One region of the Corynebacterium sp. 1103A genome, then DNA from elsewhere that is predicted to be linked to it. Evidence: predicted binding sites of a transcription regulator. Region 1 holds the regulator's gene; each other region holds the start of a gene.
What was found. The regulator LexA, encoded in region 1, represses DNA repair genes until DNA is damaged. The targets are predictions, from matches to a motif close to CGAACANNTGTTCG.
Positions count from the first base shown of each region.

Region 2: the regulator LexA is predicted to act here: its motif matches at 1,812-1,825, upstream of QQS52_RS05565 (SAV_6107 family HEPN domain-containing protein).
Region 3: the regulator LexA is predicted to act here: its motif matches at 1,632-1,645, upstream of QQS52_RS02240 (error-prone DNA polymerase).

Region 1 is NZ_JASTTF010000008.1:98,635-102,719, reverse strand. Features, by position in the region: gene hrpA (ATP-dependent RNA helicase HrpA) at 1-342, shown strand, start outside; gene nrdR (transcriptional regulator NrdR) at 358-816, opposite strand; gene QQS52_RS07460 (hypothetical protein) at 937-1,383, opposite strand; gene lexA (transcriptional repressor LexA) at 1,640-2,344, shown strand; gene QQS52_RS07450 (DeoR/GlpR family DNA-binding transcription regulator) at 2,601-3,383, shown strand; gene ptsP (phosphoenolpyruvate--protein phosphotransferase) at 3,484-4,085, opposite strand, start outside.
Region 2 is NZ_JASTTF010000005.1:97,090-101,174, forward strand. Features, by position in the region: gene mraZ (division/cell wall cluster transcriptional repressor MraZ) at 1-136, opposite strand, end outside; gene QQS52_RS05560 (DUF3040 domain-containing protein) at 616-1,023, opposite strand; gene QQS52_RS05565 (SAV_6107 family HEPN domain-containing protein) at 1,268-1,711, opposite strand; gene QQS52_RS05570 (GNAT family N-acetyltransferase) at 1,945-2,538, shown strand; gene QQS52_RS05575 (polyprenyl synthetase family protein) at 2,550-3,641, shown strand; gene QQS52_RS05580 (alpha-(1->6)-mannopyranosyltransferase A) at 3,651-4,085, shown strand, end outside.
Region 3 is NZ_JASTTF010000002.1:150,825-154,909, reverse strand. Features, by position in the region: gene QQS52_RS02250 (methionine ABC transporter ATP-binding protein) at 1-426, opposite strand, end outside; gene QQS52_RS02245 (MetQ/NlpA family ABC transporter substrate-binding protein) at 547-1,422, opposite strand; gene QQS52_RS02240 (error-prone DNA polymerase) at 1,667-4,085, shown strand, end outside.

The DNA of each region.
Region 1 (4,085 bases):
GCCCAGCTGGATTTCCTGCTTCCCCCGCAGGCGATCACGAAAAACGGCATCGAGCACCTGCGGCACCTGCCACGCTACCTGCAGGCCGTGCGCATCCGGCTGGAGGAGATGAACCTGGATCCGGACAAGGACGCGGACCGCCAGGACGAGGTCGAAGAGGCCAAGGCCTACCTCAACAATCGCCTGCGTTCCCTGCCGGCCGGCCGCTCCAAGACCAAGGCGGTACGCGAAATCTACTGGATGATAGAGGAACTCCGAGTCTCCCTGTTCGCCCAGCGCCTCGGCACCGCGCACGCGGTGTCCCTGCGGCGCATCCAAAAGGCGGTCGATAAGCTGGCCTAGCGCCGCAGCGGGAGCCTAAAAACTGCTGCGGTCGCGGCGCTTGATCAGGCGGATCTCCGACTCGAAATCGTCCGCACTGTCGAAGGATTTATACACGGAGGCAAAGCGCAGGTACGCCACCTCATCGAGGTCGCGTAGCGGATCGAGGATGGCAAGGCCAATATCGTTGGCGTTGATCTGGGAGCTGCCGTGGCTGCGCACGGTCTCCTCCACCTCCTGGGCCAGGCGCTTGAGCGCGTCGTCCGAGACGTCGCGGCCCTGGCAGGCTCGGCGCACGCCGCGGATCAGCTTGTCGCGGCTGAAAGGCTCGGACAGCCCGTTGCGCTTGACCACGGACAGCACGGCCTTTTCGACCGTGGTGAAACGGCCCCGGCACGAAGAACACTCGCGCCGGCGGCGGATGGACGCACCCGCGTCAACGACGCGGGAATCAATAACGCGTGACTGCTCGTGGTGACAAAATGGGCAATACAATGTGGCTCGCTCCCCATATCTTTCTAGCTTTCCCGCTCAATCCGCTACAGCAGATAAAGCGGATGCGCTACCAGTCTACTGCGCCGGAGCGCGCCTCAACCGGGCGGGCGAGCCCGCTTACTAGTTCAGGGTGGCTTGCTGGGTCACGGCGCTATACGCCGTGCCCAAGGAACCGGCCGTATCCGTGCCGTCGACTAGGCCCATGCCCGCCGCCAACGTGCCTAGGAAGACGGCAAATCCGAACACAGCACCGAGCGCGTAGTTCCCCTTCTGGCACGCCTGCTCAGAGGCAGCGCCGCGCAGCTGCCCTGCGAAATCCTCGGCGCTAAGCGCGTGCTGCGAACGACGGTCTGTTCGATTATCTAGCGTGAGGGTTCGAGAATAACGCTCACTCGTGCCGGCCGGGCCGCCTCCCGGCCAGCCGGCGTTGGGGTTACGGCTTCCGGGAAAGCGGGCGGAAGGCTCCCACACCGCGGCCGCGGGGACCACGGAAGGCGCGAGAGCACCGGAGCGGTAAGCTGCATATTCGGTGTTAGCAATACGGCGGTCATCAAATGCGAGAGTCAAAGTAATCTTTCCTTTCTTTGGTGCCACCGAGTCTAAATCTAGACCCCGACATGGCTCCGACTTTCCTTCGTTCGAATGTTCGAATTAGGTTCTGTGTTCGATTTATAGCAAGCTTCCCAGAATTTGTCTAGCGCGCGGTCAAAGATCTCGAACATTTGTACTTTTCGTGCTAGAAATGAAGGTAGGAATTTACGCGGGCCCGCAGCGCCTGTGACCGACTATCCGACCTGCCAACCAACTTGGAGAGTTAAAGACCATGGCCCGACCCAGCAAATCCTCACAGAAGCCCACCCTGGACTCCTTGAGTGTCCGCCAGCGGCGCATCCTCGAGGTCATTCACGACGCCGTGCTCCTGCGCGGCTACCCGCCGAGCATCCGTGAGATCGGTGACGCGGCCGGCCTCCAGTCCACATCCTCGGTGGCCTATCAGCTCAAGCAGCTGGAGGAAAAGGGCTTCCTGCGGCGCGATCCCAACAAGCCGCGCGCGGTCGACGTTCGCCACCTCAACACTGAGAGGGAAGACGCGAAGACCGAGAAGGCCAGCAAGTCCGCCGAGCTCCCCCAGACCCCGCCGGACGCGGGCCAGGTCAGCTATATCCCCGTCGTCGGGCGCATTGCCGCCGGGACCCCCATCACGGCCGAAGAAAACATCGACACCTATTACCCTATGCCGGACGAGGTCGTCGGCGGCGGGGACCTCTACATGCTGCAGGTCGTAGGAGACTCCATGCGGGACGCCGGCATCCTCGACGGGGATTGGGTCATCGTCCGCTCGCAGTCCACGGCCGAGGAAGGCGACTTCGTCGCGGCCCTCCTAGACGGCGAGGAGGCAACCGTCAAGGAATTCCACCGCGACTCCACCGGCGTCTGGCTGCTGCCGCACAATGACGCTTACTCCCCCATCAACGGGGACGAATCAGAAATCATGGGCAAGGTCGTCTCCGTGATGCGCAAGCTTTAATTCCCTGGAACATCCCGCGTTATTCCCCCTTTCTGAGGTAATCAGGCATGCAAACTCTCACGCCGTGCGTGTGATCCCGGGTCCGGTTTGTCCGATCTACCTCAAGAAATACCCAAGCAACCCAAGAATCGGACGCTTGGGTTTTTCTGTTTGTGTTTGCCCACGCGGTTTTTCTGGGACAATTTGAGTAGACCCATTTCACCGTGTGCGCTAGCCCATCAGCGTGCGTACCCACGGACCGAGGAGAACTACCCCCATGTATGCAGAAGAACGCCGTCGGCAGATTGCGTCCCTCACCGCCGTCGAGGGACGCGTCAATGTGACGGAACTCTCCCACAAATTCGACGTCACCGCAGAAACCATTCGCCGCGACTTGGCCGTTTTGGACCGGGAAGGCGTGGTGCACCGCGTCCACGGCGGCGCAGTGGCCTCGCAGACCTTCCAGACGGCCGAGTTCACCCTCGACACGCGCTCGCGCTCGGCCACGGGGGCGAAGTCCGCGATCGCCGAGGCCGCCCTCGAGTTCCTCCCCGAGGCCCCGGGCAGCATCTTCTTGGACGCCGGCACCACCACGAATGCCTTAAGCGACCTGATCGCCGCCAGCACGCTGGCTAACCAGCTGTCCATCGTGTCCAACAGCCTGCCCATTGCCCTGTCCCTGGCTAATAACGGCATCAAGGACGTCCAGCTGCTGGGCGGTACGGTGCGCGGCATTACCCAGGCGGTAGTCGGTGACACAGCCCTGCGCACCATGGCGCTGCTGCGCGCCGACGTCGCCTTCATCGGCACCAACGCCCTGACCCTGGACCACGGCCTGTCCACAGCGGACGCGCAGGAGGCGGCCATCAAGGCCGCGTTCGTCACCAACGCCCGCAAGGTCGTTGTCCTGTGCGACTCCTCCAAGCTGGGCAACGACTATTTGGTCAGCTTTGCCAAGCTGTCCGATATCGACGTCGTCATCACGGACTCGGCGGCACCGCAAAGCTTCGTCGACGCGCTGCGAGAGCGCGAAATCACGGTCGTGACCGCCGACGCTTAAAGAAGGCCCTTCCCCTCCCTTCCCCACAAACCAAACAACCGGCGCAGGCCCGCAACTTAAAAGCGGGGCCTGCGCCGGTTATGGTGGTTTTCGGCGACGTTTAGTTGTCCGCCGCGGGGCGGGACAATTCCTCGATGAGCTCGCGGACCTTCTCGCGGGCCTCAGAGGGGCCTTCGCAGGACACGGCCGCTGCTGCGATCTTCTGGCAGTCCTCAAGGCTCAGCTCGGCTAGCTGCGCGCCCACGCCGGCAACGGCGGTCGAGGAGGCCGACAGGGAGTTAACGCCCAGGCCGGTGAGCACCGCAGCGAGCATCGGATCCGCGGCGGCCTCGCCGCAGACGCCGACGGGGACGTTGTTGTCGCCGCCGACCACGCAGGTGTGCTGGATGAGCCGCAGCACGGCCGGCTGCCACGGGTCGGTCAGGTACGCCAGCTGCGGCGACAGGCGGTCCGCGGCCATGGTGTACTGGGTCAGATCGTTCGTGCCGATGGACACGAAGTCGAGGTGCGGCATGATGGTGTCTGCCATCAGGGCAGCGGCGGGGACCTCAACCATCGCGCCTGGGATCAGGTTGCGCTCCCGGCACAGGCCGGCGAACCAACGGGCCTCGTTCGCGGTAGCCACCATCGGCGCCATGACCCAGGTCTGCGCGCCTTCCGGGCGCTGCTCGGCAGCCTGGGCGATGGCATCCAGCTGCCGGG
Region 2 (4,085 bases), on a different contig from region 1:
CGCGCGGGTAAACCGCTAGTGAGTGGTCCTGCCCCTTAGTCACCATCAGTCCGCCAGCTAGTTCATCTCGAAACTTAGCCGGAAGCGTTAGGCGTCCTTTGTCATCAAGCTTCGGAGTGTAGGTTCCGAGAAACATCCCGGCGTCCACCTTCCTTGGCTCGATAACTCCGACTTTTCTCCACGGTCTCAAAGTTCCACTTCTCCACCGCTGCCGCCCACTTTACCCCACTTTCCCCCACTTTCAACACCCACTACGCCCCACCCACCACCCACTCGCGACATACCCGCAGGTCAAAGGTAATAAAAATAGTGGGGAGAAATCCCCAGTCGCGGCCTTTTCGAGACCCCAGACGCCACATAGGCACCCCTTGTACCACAAGGTTCTTTAGCCCCAAAGCGCACATTCCCCTACTACTGTGACCCGCAAGCTGGCCTAATGCCGCACGCGCCGCCCCTCCTGGAGGCCCACTTCCGCGCAGCACTCCCCGTTCTAGGCCCCGCGGGGGCCAGCGTGGGTGAAAGTGGGGAATTGTGTGGAGACCACGCGAAGACACGAAAAAGGCCCCTAGGATCTCTCCCAGGGGCCTTGAAAGCTAGGCCGCTTAACTCGGTGCTCTAGTTGCCCTCGAAGCGGCGACGGAAGTTCTCTTCCAGCTTGTTGCCCATCGAGCTACCGCCAGACCGCGACGCCCCCGCGCCGCCCCGGCCGGAGCCCGACTTCTTCTTGCCCGACTTCGCACCCGTGGCACCACCACCGCGGAGCATCCAAATGCCCGCGCCGAACATGACGAGGAAGCCCAGGATCGACAGGACCACGAACCACAGGCTGTTCTGCGCTAGGGCCACGCCGCCCACCAGCATGACCAGTCCGACAACTACCAGCGCCACGCCGCGCAGGGTCACGGCCCCGCTCGGGGAACCGGCCGAGGCCTGGGCTACAGAGGCACCGAACTTGGGATCCTCAGCCAACAGCTGCTGCTCGAGCTCCCGTAGCGCGCGCTGTTCCTGCTCCGAAAGAGACACTGTACCTCCAATAAACCTAAGGGACCGCTGCCTAAAATACGGCCCTGCACGACGGCCTTTCACTGTGTTCAACGTGAGCGCCAAACTTTTAGTTCCCGCCGTGCTACTTCCTCCCCCATTCTAACGTAGATACAAAGCCCAACTTAAGCCTCGAGCCAACCCCCTAGGGCTAACGACTAGGGCCAACACCTGGGTCTAGCACCTAGGACGAACTCTGAGCGCAAGCCCTAGGCGACAAAACCCCCTAGGCGGCGAAGTCGGATTCCACCGCGGCCGCATGGGTGGCGGCCATGAACCGCGCGGCTAGCCCCATCAGCTCAAAAACGGCATCTTCCTCGATCCCGTCCTCCAGGCCCAGGGAAACGCGCGAGCGCAGCTTCGAATACTGGCCGAATTCCTGCGCCCACTCCTTGTCCCCCGCGCTCACGAGCGCGAGCTGCTCCCAGGCGCTAGAGGGCTTCCGCTTGCGGCGCGCCACCATGGAGACCGCGATGCGCGCCCCCGCGGTGCGCAGCCCCGCCTGGTAGGCGACCTCGAGGGCCTCCTCGAAACGCCCATCCGCCGCATACTCCCGCGCCTGCTCAATCAGCATTCGCGCTTGACGCAGGAAATGCTGCTGCTTCCCCACGCCGCTCGTGCGCGAGGTCCGCGTGGTTGCCTGCCTAGTTGCCGAGATTACGTGTGCCATGTCCGTTCACCTTCCCTCCGAAGCTGCCGCTTGCGGGAGCGCCGTTGTTTTCTTTTGCCGTTTACTCTAGGAACACTTCCGACTCACACCCTCTTAATATAGCTCAGGTGTTCGAAGCCCACAACCCCTCAAGCAGGATTAAAACCTTCTTTTCGAACACGTGGGAGCTAGTTCGAACACCTTCAATTAGGCTAATTGCCCCGCCGCGGGGCCAAACATGTTTCGATTGATTCGTGAACATCTCCATCCGTCGCCTCAGCCCGCAAGAGTTTTCCCTGCTCGCGCCCCAGCTCGTCGAGATCTATATCGAGGCGATGGACTACAACGACTCCATCCGCGTCAGCCGTACCCACGCCTGGCGCCGAGAGATCTCCCACCCGGGCTTTAGCGCAGTGGTCGCCACCACCGACAGTGGCATCGTCGGCCTGGCCTACGGCTTTCTCGGCTCGCCGGATACCTGGTGGGACCGGCAGCTGCGCCGGGGCTTCTACGAAAAGGGCGGCCCTACCGAGCAGCAATGGGCGCTGCTGCGCAGCTATTTCGAGCTAGCCGAGGTGCACGTGTGCCCCGGCATGCAAAACCACGGCATCGGACGCCAGCTGATAACGGAGCTACTCTGGAACGTCCCCGCCGCCTACGTCGCGCTATCAACGCCGGAAGTACCCCAGGAAGGCAATTCCGCGTTCGGCCTTTACCGCTCGCTGGGCTTTCGGGACGCACTGCGCCACCACCGCTACCCCGGCGATTCCCGCCCGTTTGCCCTCTTGTACGCCCCACTGCCGCTGCCGGCGGTTGCGCAACACCGGACCACCGCCCGCGACCGGTAAGATACCTAGGCGTGACCGCAGACAATTTTCCCCAGCTTGAACAGATCCCCGACGCCGCTCGCGCTGCCCTCGCGGAATTCCTAGAGGAGCGACGGCCGGTCGTAGGCTCCATCGGCGCGCCGGTTACCCGCTCCATCGCCTACCTCGAGGACTTCGTTCTCGGCGGCGGCAAGCGCATCCGCCCGCTCTACGCCTGGGCGGGCTTCGTCGGCGCCGGCGGGCTGGACGGCGACGAGGATCCGCAGGCCGTCCTCCGCGCCGCCTCTTCCCTGGAATTCATCCAGGCCTGCGCGCTCATCCACGATGACATCATCGACGCCTCCAGCACCCGCCGCGGCAAGCCGACGGTGCACCGCGCGGTGGCAGGGCGGCATCGTCAAGCGCAGTGGCACGGCGACGCCGACTTCTTCGGCGAGTCCGTCGCCATCCTCGTCGGGGATATGGCCCTAGCCTGGGCCGAGGACATGCTGCAGGATTCCGGCCTCAGCGCCGCTGCCCTGGCCCGCACCCGCGAGCCGTGGCGCGCCATGCGCACTGAGGTCATCGGCGGCCAGCTGCTCGACATCACCCTAGAGGCCACCGGTTCCGAGTCGGTCGAGCTCGCCGGTGCCGTCAACCGCTACAAGACCGCCGCCTACACCATCGAACGCCCCCTCCACCTGGGCGCCGCCATTGCCGGCGCCTCGCCCACGCTTATCGACGCCTTCCGCGGTTACGGCCGCGAGATCGGCGTGGCTTTCCAGCTGCGCGACGATCAGCTAGGCGTTTTCGGCGATCCTTCCGTCACCGGCAAGCCGGCCGGAGACGACCTGCGCGAAGGCAAGCGCACCGTCCTGCTTGCCACCGCCCTGGAGCGCGCCGACCAGGCCGACCCCGCCGCGGCCGCCACGCTGCGCCGCCTAGTCGGCACCACCGACGACCCGGCCGATATCGCCACCATGTCGCAGATCATCCAGGACTCCGGCGCGGTCGAGGCCATCGAGGAGCGCATCGATGCCCTGACCGAATCCGGCCTGGGGCACCTCCACGCCGCTGGTGTGGACGAGAAGGTCTCTGCCGCCCTGCGCGACCTGGCCATCCGCGCGACCTCCCGGCAGAAGTAGCGCCGCGCCATGGCTACGCCCCCACTGACCATCCGCCTCCCGCGCCCGCTAACGCTCGGGCTCGCCGGTACCATCCTGCTGGCTATCGCGTCCTTTTCCGGTGGCGCCACCCGCAACCGCGGCGGCCTGTTGGAGGCGCTCAACCTGAGCTTTTTGGCCTACGGCCACGGCCGCAACCTCGGCATGGCGCTGTTTTGGGTGGGCATCTTCTTCCTGGTCGGCGCCTGGATCCTCCTGGGCAGGGAGACTGTCGCACCCGCCCGCGAAGGAGCGCTGGCTACCGTCCGGCGCACGCTGGCCTGGTGGCTGGCCCCACTCATCGTGGCCGCACCGCTGGCCTCACGCGACGTCTACTCCTACCTCATGCAGGGCGCCATGGTCCGCGACGGCTTCGACCCGTATTCGGAAGGCCCCGTGGTCAATCCCGGTCCCTTCCTGCTGGAG
Region 3 (4,085 bases), on a different contig from region 1:
CTTGTCGCCCAGGCCGACGAATTCCAGCAGCTCCTGCACGCGCCGCTTGCGCTCGGCCTTGGCCACGCCGGCTAGCTGCAGCGGGTATTCGATGTTGCCGGCGGCGGTGCGGGAGTTAAACAGGTTGAATTGCTGGAAAATCATGCCGATGGAGCGGCGCAGGGAGCGCAGCTTCTTCTCCGACATGCCGGCGATGTTGGTCTCGTCCAGCAACAGCTCGCCGTCGGTCGGGGTGTCGAGCCCGTTGATGAGGCGCACCAGGGTGGACTTGCCGGCGCCGGAGTAGCCGATGATGCCCATGATTTCGCCGGGCTCCACGGTCAGGTTGACATCGTTGAGCGCCTGGGTGGTGGTCTTTTTATGCTCAAAGACCTTGGATACGTGGCGGAACTCGACGCGGGTTCCGGTAGTGGGTGATTCGGTCACTAAAAGCCCCTTGGTAGTTGCGTGTGCAGTGGCGGGTTCATTAAACGTGGCACAACCCCGGCAACGCGGTAGCCATTGAGCCGGGCGCGTCGGCGGGGTAGAAGGTGCCGGGGAGGAAGTTTAGAGCTCTTCCTCGAGGCGGTTGAGGATATCCTGCAGCTCCTGTGGGCTGCGTTCCACGGAAACGGACGTGCCCTTGGAGTCTTCCTGCACGGCTTCCTGGACCTCGGGGGTGTGCCAGATCTTGACGAGCTCCTGAAGGGTCTCGTTGTCGGCGTCCTCCGAGCGCACGGCGAAGACGTTGATGTAGGGTTCGGCCTCCTCGGAGTTCGGGTCGTCCTGGACCACCGCGGTGGTCGGGTCGATGCCGGCGCGCTCCAGGAAGGAGTTGTTGATGACGGCCGGGGTGCCCTCGCTGTAGGCGGACGTGGTCTGCTCGGCGCCGACCGGGGTGACCTTGACCTTGGAGGCCTTCTCATCAATGTCGGCCGGGGTCGGGGTCAAAAGCCCGTCCTGCTTCAGGGTGACCAGATCCTGTTGGGCCAGCAGGTTGATGGCGCGGCCCTGGTTGGTGGAGTCGTTCGGGACGGCGACGGTCTCGCCCTCGATGCCGTCCAGGGAGTCGTGGTCCTTCCAGAACAGGGCCAACGGCACGATCTCGGTGGCGGCGATCGGCACCAGGTCGGTGCCGTTGCCCTTGTTGTACTCGGCCAGGAACTTCAGGTGCTGGAAGTTGTTGGTGTCCAGCTCGCCCTGCTCCAGGGCCTGGTTCGGGGTGGTGTAATCCGAGTAATTGACGATGTCCAGGTCGAAGCCCTGGTCCTTGGCGGCGGTCTCAAACGCCGCCCAGGCCTTCTTGGAGGCGTCGGTGGTGCCGACGGAGATCTTCGAGTCCTTGGTGATTTCCCCTCCCTCGGAGTCGGAGGAGCAGGCGACGAGGCCGGTCGCTGCCACGACGGTGGCGGCGGCTGTGGCAAGAGCGCGACGGATCTGCATGAGAATGGTCCTTTTCTGTGTGACTTTTATAAGGCCGGGCGGTGTTACGGGGCAGTGCCCGGGCGCCGTCCGGTAGGCGTAATAAAGCGGGGTGCGGGGTGCGCAACCTCGATGATTTATAACCTAACAGCCTGTATACCGCTTTGTCTATTTACTTGCAGATTTTATGTATATTCACAGACTGCTCGGTTTGTAAGGTGCGAGTAATTAGAACACGGGTTCGCATCTTGCTAGGCTGTGTGACGTGAAGTTTAACGGCGGACGGGCACTGAGCTGGTCGCGGCTGGAGCGGATCCTTTCCGGCCGCCCGGCGCTCACACCTGTGCCCGTAAAGCACGGCGCTGAGCAGGGATTACCGCGCGAAACAAAGAAGTCCGCGGTGCCGTTTGCGGAACTGCACGCCGTGTCGAGTTACTCGTTTCTGCAGGGTGCTTCTGAGCCGGAGGAGCTGGTCGAACGCGCAGTTGAACTAGGGCTGGAATCCCTGGCGCTGGTGGACAGGGACGGGTTCTACGGCCTGATGAAATTCGCCGAAGCCGCCGCCCGCGCCGGGCTGCCCACGGTCTTCGGCGCCGAGCTGAGCCTGGACGAGGGCGTCCTGACGGTGCTGGCGCGCGGCCCGGAGGGCTACCGGCGCTTGTCGCGGCTTATCGCCCAGGCCAAGATGGCGGCCGGGGAGAAGGATAAGACCGCCTACCCGCCGCTGGCACAGGTCGCCCGCGCCCTGGGCGAGGAGGTGGTCTACCTCGCCGACGTGGACTGGGTGGACCGGCTAGACCAGCTGGTGGGCGCCGTCGGGGCCAGCAACGTGGTGCTCGAATACGCCAGCACCATGGTGCCGGCGGACGCGGACCGCCACCGTCGGTTAGATAGTGCCCGAAAAGACTGGGGGCTGCGGGCTATAGCGAGCGCCCGCCCGGCGGCGGCGCGGCGCGGCCAGGCTCGCCTGGCGGCGGCGAAGAACGCCTTGGCCCACCGGCAGTCCCTGCAGCAGGCGGACCCGGACCAGCACCCGATGGGGGCGAGCTGGCTGCGCTCCGGCGAGGACATGGCGCGCCTGCTGCCGGGGCGCGAGGATCTGCTGGCCGCCGCGGCCGAGCTGGGGCGCGAATGCAGCTTCAGCTGGGATGTTTTGGTGCCCAACCTGCCGCACTTTGACGTACCGGACGGGCACACGGAGATGACCTGGCTGCGCGAGCTGGTCTACGCGCGGGCGCGCAAGCGCTACGCCAGCCGGCCGGCCGATATCCGCGAGCGCGCGAAAAGACAGATAGAGCACGAACTCGCCGTGGTGGAGCAGCTGGGCTTTCCCGGCTATTTCCTCATCGTCACGGACCTGGTGGATTTCTGCCGCCGGGAAAACATCCTGTGCCAGGGTCGCGGTTCTGCCGCCAACTCCGCGGTCTGCTTCGCGCTGGGCATCACGAACGCGGAGCCCCTCTCCGCGGGTTTGCTCTTCGAGCGCTTCCTGTCCCTGGACCGGGACGGCCCGCCGGACATCGACGTCGATATTGAGTCCGGCCGCCGCGAGGAGGTCATCCAGTATGTCTACTCCGCCTACGGGCGCCAGCAGGCCGCGCAGGTGGCCAACGTCAACACCTACCGCCGCAAGGGCGCGACCCGGGACGCCGCCCGCGCTCTGGGCTACCCGCAGGGCAGTGCGGACGCCTGGTCGAAGGGCACTGATGAGCCCCCGGCGGACGTGGTCGCACTCGCCGAGGAATTCCTGGGCCAGCCGCGGCACCTGGGTATCCACTCCGGCGGGATGGTGCTGTGCGATAGGCCTATTGCGGACGTGGTACCCATGGAGTGGGCGCGGATGGAGGGCCGCTCGGTGTTGCAGTGGGACAAGGACGACTGTGCGGCCGCCGGCCTGGTCAAATTCGATCTCCTGGGGCTGGGCATGTTGGAGGCCCTGCACCACATGCAGGACCTGGTGGCCGGGTCCACCGGGCGGCAGGTTAACCTTTGGGAGCTGGACCTGGCGGAGGAGGCCGTCTACGACATGCTCTGCCGTGCTGACGCCGTCGGCGTTTTCCAAGTCGAGTCCCGCGCGCAGCTGGCCACCCTGCCGCGGCTGAAACCCCGCGTCTTCTTCGACCTGGTCGTTGAGGTCGCCCTCATCCGGCCGGGCCCCATCCAGGGCGGGTCCGTGCACCCGTACCTGCGCCGGCGCGACGGGCTGGAGGAGGTCGTCTACGATCACCCGGTGCTGGAAAAGTCCCTGGGCAAGACGCTGGGGATCCCGCTGTTCCAGGAACAGCTGATGCAGATTGCCGTCGATGCTGCCGGTTTTAGCGGCGCCCAGGCCGACGATCTGCGCCGCGCGATGGGCTCGAAGCGCTCGCCGGAGAAGATGGCCGCGCTGAAAGACCAGTTCTTCGCCGGCTTGGCCGCCACCCACGGGATCACCGGGGAGACGGCGGACAAGCTCTGGAACAAGATCGTGGCCTTTGCGGCCTACGGCTTCCCGGAGTCGCACTCCCAGTCCTTTGCCTCCCTGGTGTATTTCTCCGCCTGGTTCAAGCACCACTACCCGGCGCAGTTCTGCGTGGGCTTGCTGCGCGCCCAGCCGATGGGCTTTTATTCCCCGCAGTCGCTCATCCAGGACGCCCGCCGCCACGGCGTGCCGGTGCGCCCGGTCAGCATCAATGCTTCCGGCA